DNA from 2 places in the Clostridium pacaense genome. Region 2 is predicted to be linked to the other one. Evidence: predicted binding sites of a transcription regulator. Region 2 holds the regulator's gene; the other holds the start of a gene.
The links. Region 2 encodes Rex, which represses fermentation and respiration genes when NADH is low (regulators of the CRP and FNR family bind a similar motif). Its sites were predicted from a motif close to ATTGTTAANNNNTTAACAAT; they were not measured.
Positions count from the first base shown of each region.

Region 1: a site for Rex is predicted at 2,170-2,189, ahead of LK536_RS32115 (CD0519/CD1768 family membrane protein). Genes of this name have one in related genera too.

Region 1 is NZ_JAJFEB020000001.1:532,582-537,017, reverse strand. Features, by position in the region: gene LK536_RS32130 (helix-turn-helix transcriptional regulator) at 1-338, opposite strand, end outside; gene LK536_RS32125 (hypothetical protein) at 407-1,147, opposite strand; gene LK536_RS32120 (DUF5058 family protein) at 1,162-1,863, opposite strand; gene LK536_RS32115 (CD0519/CD1768 family membrane protein) at 2,352-3,539, shown strand; gene LK536_RS32110 (M24 family metallopeptidase) at 3,573-4,436, shown strand, end outside.
Region 2 is NZ_JAJFEB020000001.1:402,631-407,066, forward strand. Features, by position in the region: gene alr (alanine racemase) at 1-415, opposite strand, end outside; gene LK536_RS31550 (NAD(P)H-hydrate dehydratase) at 438-1,979, opposite strand; gene LK536_RS31555 (redox-sensing transcriptional repressor Rex) at 2,052-2,714, opposite strand; gene abc-f (ribosomal protection-like ABC-F family protein) at 2,989-4,436, shown strand, end outside.

The DNA of each region.
Region 1 (4,436 bases), 130 kb from region 2:
TTCATGGTGATTTCGTGGTGAATCAGTTCTATGACGGGCATTAAGGTACTGCTGATTGGAAGTATCCGGTTGGCGGAGAATATGGCATAATCCTTCTTTTTTATCATTGTTTCCGGAATATCCATCACAATGTTATTTTTCTGGCACTTGCCGCTGAAGGTGTGATAGGAGTAGGGCAGGATGAATGACATGCTGCCAGGCATAAGGTAATAGCTCATCCCGTCATGCGTCAGATGAACCGGTTCTTTTATGGGGATGATGATATGCGCGTGGGGATGGGAATGTCCCTGTTCGTGGCTGGGAAAATCCACCATTTTACAGATTACTTTATTTGTCATGTTGTATTCGCCGTCCTTCTATCAATTAGCCCCCGGTCAGCTCTGAGAGGGGGCTGGGTGATATGTTATCAGTTGCTTTCCTCTTTCTGGACTTCTTTGTCGGCCATCAGTTTGCCTACGAACATTGTTCCGAACACAGCTACGATTACTACAATATTGTAAGGTGCAAACGGGAGCCAGTCAAACAGATGGAGATTCACAAGAATGGTTAATCCCACTGCAAGGGAGATTGCAACAATGCCAAGCTTCTTGTTTTTCATAAAGAACTGGCCGAAAATCCCGCCGAATAATGCGGGCAATATGTAGTTTAATGTGGTGACGACATTGGCAGGAAGTTTGGCAAGGAGGGCAGAGCCGCCCAATACAGCGCCTGTGATAAGGAGGAGGCTGACTATATTGGAAACAGCAATGCCGATGGTTGCTATTACATTGCCTTTTTCGGTACCGGCATCAACGTTGGCACCCTGCTGGGCAGCGGCCAGGGCCGGAAGCCTTAAATTTGAAATATTGCCCGAAAGGAAAGACATGAACATACCGGGCATACCTAACATGGGATACATGGCAATGGGGTCCACCAGCCAGGAAACCAGGGTACCTGACATTAGCTGCAGCGTACTTCCGGCCACAATCATACTGAAGCTTGGGGTGATACCGAACACCATGGAGATTACCATGGCCGGCAGGAATGCAAGGATGATTCCGAGTGTATTAGTAATCATGCCCCATTTATAAATACCGGGAATATATTCTTTTTCATAATATGCAGCGGATGTTCCGTTTCCTGCGGCAATGGCTGCTTCTGTACTCATATGCATATCCCTCCTTAATTTAAAAGTGTGATTGGTATGGTGACCACCATTCCGGACACCATTGCAATGGTAAGTGACCAGTCGCTGACCCATTGTTTACCGGTCTTCTTAGCAAGTGTCACCATGGTGCACATTACAACAAATCCCACGATGACGGCAACGGTTCCGGCATCCAGATTGACCAGACGACCCGCACATAAATTACCGAAGCATCCAAGCATTGCGCCTACCGATACCATGCCCAGGACCTTCTGGTTATTGCCAGCAATCATGTGGGTCATTTTGTCGAATTTTTTTGCAAACAGGACGGTCATTAACAGCCAGCCAACGGAACAGATGGTCATTGTCCATACGGCATTGGCAAATGCCAGGGGTGTCATTGTGTCAAATGTGGCATTGGCTGCCTGGGCGCCGAATGTGGCTGCGGTCAATTCATATTGCACAGCTCCGATAAAAGACAGGCGGAGCCAGGAGATGGGTCCTCCCATGGCCAGAACCAGTCCTAAAGCCCCGATGGCCACAACAACAGATGGTCCAAATGATGCAATTGCGCTGCTGCGCACAGCGCTGTTAATCTGGTGCTTCGTGATTCCAAGGGCATTTGCCGCGTTCAGTGATTTACAGACAAATATGACTGCCTGAAAAGCAATCAGTAAAACTGGAATCGCACAGGCAATCCATAGGGTTGGGCTGTTCGCTATCTGCAGATAATCCATTTTAATACCTCCCAATAACATGATGTGTTGTATCCTGATTTTAATATATTGTTTTATTCCGTCCTGATTTGACTTTATCTCAGAAATATTCAGAAGGTAACGATTGATATCATGCAGATTCCCAATTGCATTTGTATATTTTTCTTCTGTACGCCAATATAAAGTCTGATAATTATTAAAAAGATTGGAAAAAACAAACTATATTTTTTCAGAACCTGCAACAATTATATATAAAAAAACAAAAAAATACAATATATATGTACAAAATATATAAAAACCTGAGAAAACGCATGGTATTTATGAGATATTGATAAAATTATGTAAAATTAGTGGGGGGGGGGGGTAAAAAATCAGAAAATAGTATAAATTAAATCCTTGCATGAGAAAACGGATGATTGTACCTGAAGTATGGTAAAGTTTTTATGGGTATTATGTGATACAATGCTAATAACGATTGCAAGCAGATTTCCAAAATGTAAAGGAGTTAGATGAAGCTTAACAAACAACAGATTCCCCCTGCCGGGTATAAGGAGGCAGTCAGTCTGGAAGGCGGGGTATGTATATGTTCCATTAGCATCCTGTTTGGGATTATCGGTATAAAGATGGGCGGGGTCAATATGGTTAACACCATGTTAAACACAGCCTATTCGCTTTTGATGGAAACCGTATGGTATATTACGGCAATTGCAGTGGTGGCAGGGGCTTTGTCCGGAGTTCTGGCGGAATTTGGCGTCATTTCAATTGCAAACCGGCTGATTTCGCCGCTTATGTATCCTTTATACCGCCTTCCGGGAGCCAGTATCATCAGTGTATTTGCTACTTATTTTTCTGATAATCCTGCGGTCCTGACTTTATGTGATGATGTACGGTTCCGAAGGTATTTCAAACGTTATCAGCTTCCGGCCCTGACAAATCTGGGTACAGCATTTGGGATGGGTCTTATCATATCCGTTTTCCTGGTCAGCCTGCCCCTGGCGGATGGAGGTTCATTTACATCAGCTGTCATGATAGGGAATATTGCGGCTGTCATAGGAAGCATTATCAGTACAAGACTTATGATAAGCAGGACCAGCAGGTTTTATGGCGTGGAACAGGGATATGAAAATGAGGACAGTGAGCAGGTAGACCTTATCCGTTACAGAAAAGTACGGGAGGGAACCAGGGCCGGCCGTTTGCTTAATGCGCTGTTGGAAGGCGGACAGTCCGGTGTAAAGATGGGGGTTGCCATCATACCAGGTGTGCTGATTATCTGTACTATTGTATTGATGCTTACCAATGGGCCTGGGGACGGCGGGATATATACTGGGGCAGCCTATGAGGGGGTGGCATTTTTTCCCTGGATAGGAGAAAAATTAGGTTTTATTTTTGTCCCGCTCTTTGGATTTTCTTCTCCGGCAGCAATATCCGTACCAGTGACTTCACTTGGTTCTGCCGGGGCGGCAATCAGCCTGATACCCGCCATGGTGGCAGGCGGATTGGCCCATGCCAATGACATTGCCGTATTTACCGCCATGTGCATGTGCTGGAGCGGATACCTCAGCACCCATGTTGCCATGATGGACAGCCTGAATGAGAGGAGGTTTACCGGAACAGCCATTGCCTGCCATACTATTGGAGGATTATGTGCCGGGATTTCGGCTAATCTTCTGTACAGGCTGTGGACTATGTTACTATAAGATTAAAAGGATATAAATAACAGGAGGTATGATATGAAATCTGAACGTGTACAGAAGCTTTGTAGTAAAATGAAAGAGTATGGGGTAGACCAGGTAATCGTCACATCAAAAGCCAATGTGTTTTATTTTTCAGGTGCGTATATGGATCCCATGCGGCGTCTGCTGGCATTGATCATCAATGCAGACGGCAGTGCAATCTACTATGTAAACCGTTTATTCCACGTGGATCCCAGTGTCATGGCAGAGCTTGTATTGTGGGATGATACCCAGGACCCCACACAGTTAATGGGAAAGGCCATTAAGGAAGGCGGCACGGTTGTGGTGGACCAGGACTGGCAGGCCAGGTTCCTGTTAGGCTTAATGAACGCCCAGCCTAATGCCAGGTATGTCAATATGCCGAAACTGGTGGATGATTTGCGCATGATTAAGGATGAGGAGGAACTTGATATCCTAAAAACCTCTTCCCTGATTAATGATAAGGTCCTGGCTGAAATATTTGAGAATATCAATGGTGATATCAGTGAACTGGAACTGTCCCGTATGCGTTATGGATTATTTGCCCAATATGGGGCAGATGCCTATGGGACCAATGTGATATTCTCCTATGGCGCCCACTGTGCCGAAGCCCATCATGTATCAGATGATACCAGGTTAACTCCTGGTGACTGTATCATGTTTGATTTAGGTGCGCCCTATGGACATTACTGTTCCGATCAGACACGTACTGTCTTTTACAAGGAAGTATCTCCTGAAATGGAGAAGATTTATGACATCGTCCTGAAGGCCCACCTGCAGGCATCTGCCGCAATCAAACCAGGCGTTGCGTGTTCGGAAATTGACAGGATTGCCAGGGATATCATAACCAATGAAGGTTACGGGCAGTACTTTACTCACAGG
Region 2 (4,436 bases):
TCATGCCGATGCGGTTCATGCCCGTGTCCACTGCCAGATGGATATTGGCCTTCTTCCCCATGGCGGCTGCAACAGCCGACAGCTTTTGGGCCTCCCCGTAACGGAACATGGCCGGACGGATATCGTACTGAACCAGGTCCTCAAACCGGCTTTCATGGGTCACGCCCAGGACAAGGATCATCTTGCGTATGCCGTGGCGGCGCAGGATGATGCCTTCGTCCACGGATGCCACGGCATATCCGTCCACATACGGGTCAATGGTCCTGGCAACCGGCACTGCGCCATGTCCGTAACCGTCTGTCTTGACCACGCCGATCATGGACGTGGAAGCCGGGAGGTTTGCCTTCATGGCCTCCATATTGGCAGCCACCGCATCCAGATGGATGGCCGCATATACCCTGCTGTATGGTTTCATTTTATCTGCCTCCTGTTTTGTCTCATTCCATCGCGGGCTCCATAGCCCTCCCGATTGCATGTGCCAGATCCGATGCCAGAAGGCTGTGCTGCCCTGTCTGCCTGGCTGCCGCCTCTCCTGCCCTGCCGTGAAGGTAGACCCCCATCAGGGCGGCCTGTTCTTCCTCCATGCCAATGGCCGCGAGGCCTGCGATGATACCCGTAAGGACATCGCCGGAACCGGCCTTGGCCATGGCGCTGTTGCCGCTGGAATTAATGTAGAGCGTCCCGTCCTTGCCTGCCACCACCGTGGCAGCATCCTTAAGCACGCAGGTAATGCCGTACCGCCCCGCATATTCCAGCGCTGCCCCGGCCAGATTCTCCTTGATGGCATCGATGCCCTCCCCTGTCAGCCTGGCCATCTCCCCAAGATGGGGGGTGATTATGATGTTTTCCGTGTAGTAGGTGGTCAGGTACGGATGCCCGGCTATGGCATTGAGGCCGTCCGCATCAATGATCACAGGCACAAAGGCGCTGGTCAGTATATCCTCCACCAGGTATTCCACATATGGTTCGCTGCCAAGTCCCGGCCCCAGCACCACCACATCCGCCCAGTTCATCTGCTCCTCAATCATGCGCTTGAACTCTTCCCTGCCCGAAACCAGCTGGTCCGCCGTGTAGGTGACGATGATGGCTTCCGGCAGGCGTTCCTGAAGGATCTGGCGGTTTTCCTCCACGGTCAGGAGCTTAACCAGCCCGGCGCCGGTGCGGTAGGCAGCCAGGGCGCTGAGGTATGCGGCGCCGCACATGTTCCGCGACCCTGCTGCAATCAGCACCTTCCCAAAGGTTCCCTTATTGGAATAGGCGGGCCGGCCTGGAATAAGAGCCAGATCCTCCGGCCCGTAGGTGAAGGCGTATCCACACCCTTCCTCTGCCTCCGCCACGGCCCCAAGGGCTGTTTCCGGGAATCCGATATCGCATACCTTTACCCTGCCCGCGTATTCCCTGCCCGGATAAAGGGCTGTTCCGGTCTTCTCCCAGCCAAAGGTGACAGTGACATCCGCCTTCAGCGCAATGCCCATGACAGCCCCCGTGTCCCCATGGATTCCCGAGGGAACATCCACCGCGATGGTATGGGGAATCCTCTTTTCAGACAGCATTTCCATGCACTGTCTGTACTCCCCCTCGATGGGACGGCTTAAGCCCACGCCGAATACCGCGTCAATGAGAAGGCAGCACTCCCCATCCACTGCCCCGGTCCAGGGCCTGACCTCCATGCCCAGCCTGCGCGCAATGGATACCTGGGCCTTAAACTCCTCTGTCCCCTTTTCCAGGTTCCCCACCACGTAAATACAAGCCTGATATCCTTTCAGATAAAGCATCCTGGCCGCCGCCACGCCGTCCGCCCCGTTGTTGCCGGTGCCGCACACCGCCCAGACAGCATCCCTCTGTCCGGCCAGGGCCTCTGCCTCTTCTGCCACCCAAAGGGCCGCCCGTTCCATCAGGACCATGGACGGTATGCCTATGGTATGGATGGTATGGGCGTCCACCGCCTTCATCTGTTTTGCCGTTACCAGTGTTCTCATCCGCATTTACCTCCTGTAAAAAGCAAAGGCCGGCAAGCATAAAGAATGGCTCCTTTGCTTGCCGGCTGATTCTTACTTTGATGCTTTTCCCTCTTCCGTCTTCTGGTCGTACATGCTGCATACCCTGTATGACAGGCGCATCAGACTTTCAGACAGATGGACATTCTCCACTACCACATCATCCGGAACCACCAGATCAGTATGGGCAAAGTTCCAGATTGCCTTGATACCGGCCTGGACAAGACGGTCTGCAATCTCAGGCGCCTTTGTCTTTGGAATGGTCAGGGCCGCTATCTGAATCTCATTCTCCTTGATGTAGTGCTCCAGATCATCCACGGAGCGGATCTCAATCCCGCGGATTACCAGGCCAATCAGCTTGGGGTTAATGTCAAACATGCCCTTGATGACAAATCCACGCCTTTCGAAATTCGTATAGTTTGCAATGGCCTGCCCCAGATTGCCAGCCCCGATGATGATCAGGTTGTGCTGCTGGTCAATCCCTAAAATCTTTGCTATCTCGGCATACAGGTACTTGACGTTATAACCGTATCCCTGCTGGCCGAATCCTCCAAAATTATTAAGGTCCTGACGGATCTGTGATGCCGTTACTTTCATCCTGGCGCTAAGTTCATTGGAAGAGATGCGTTCCACACCCTCCTCAATCAGTTCACCCAGGTAGCGGTAATAGCGGGGCAATCTTGAAATTACCGCCTTTGATATCTCTTTGCGTTCCATTGTGTTCCACCTTCCCCTTACGCGTTTCTATAAATACCTAATGGTTCTATTATAAACAAGTGTCAAAAAAATGTCAAACACGTTTCAGTATGTTCTTGAAAAAATTTTCCTATTATATTATACTGGTGAAAGTATAATGTGGAAATCCCGGCGGTCTGGAGCCTTGAAAAACAGGCGGTATATGCGGGTTTCCTTCCCATATAAGCGCGTAAAGACAGCGCCCCGGTTCCCCGCCCGGATGGGGCGCCGGTGTACAATGCAAAGGAGTTTAACCATGATTTTATCATGCAGCAATATAACCAAGTCCTTCGGTGACAAACATATCTTAAAGCAGGTTTCCTTCCACCTGGAAGACCACGAAAAGGCGGCCATTGTGGGCATTAACGGCGCAGGCAAGACCACCCTTCTGAAAATCATCATCGGCGAACTGGCTGCAGACGAGGGCGTTGTGGCCCTCAGCAAGGGCTCCACCATAGGTTATCTGGCGCAGCACCAGGACCTGGACAGCGAAAGCACGATTTACGAAGCCCTTCTGGAGGTAAAGCGCCCGGTCATACAGATGGAGGAGCGGATCCGCAGCCTGGAGCTTAAGATGCATTCCGCCTCAGGCGATGCCCTGGAAGCCATGCTGGCGGAATACAGCCGCTTAAACCATGCCTTTGAACTGGCCAATGGCTATGCTTATAAAAGCGAGGTCACGGGCGTATTAAAAGGCCTTGGATTCAGCGAGGACGAATTTACCAAGCCCATCAACACCCTTTCCGGCGGTCAGAAAACCCGTGTCTCCCTGGGCAAGCTCCTGCTCACCAAGCCGGACGTACTGCTGCTTGACGAGCCGACCAACCACCTGGACATGGAGTCCATTGCCTGGCTGGAAACCTATTTGAAGGGTTATTCAGGCAGCGTGATCATCGTTGCCCATGACCGTTATTTCCTGGACCGTGTGGTTTCCAAGATTGTGGAGCTGGATAACGGCATCGGGACCATGTTCTCAGGCAATTATTCCGCCTACAGCGACAAGAAAGCCATGCTCCGGGATGCCAAAATCAGGGCATATCTAAACCAGCAGCAGGAAATCAAGCATCAGGAAGCAGTCATCACCAAGCTTAAATCCTTTAACCGTGAAAAGTCCATCCGGCGTGCAGAGAGCCGTGAAAAGATGCTGGATAAGATTGAGCGGCTGGATAAACCGGTGGAAATTGACGATTCCATGGATATACGGCTGGAGCCGGATGTAATCAGCGGCAATGATGTGCTGACGGTCAGGGAATTAAGCAAATCCTTTGACGCCCAGACCCTTTTTTCCCACGTGGATTTTGATATCAAACGCGGGGAACGGGTGGCTATCATAGGCAACAACGGAACCGGCAAGACCACCCTGTTAAAAATCATCAACGGCCTCCTGGAGGCTGACAGCGGCGAAATCCGCCTGGGTTCCAAGGTGCACATCGGTTATTACGACCAGGAACACCAGGTCCTGCACATGGACAAGACATTGTTTGAGGAGATACAGGATACCTATCCTGACATGAATAATACCCAGATCCGCAATACCCTGGCCTCCTTCCTGTTCACGGGCGATGATGTGTTCAAGCTGATCCGGGACTTAAGCGGCGGGGAACGCGGACGCGTGTCCCTGGCCAAGCTCATGCTCTCCGACGCCAACTTCCTTTTACTGGATGAGCCTACCAACCATCTGGACATCACGTCCAAGGAGATACT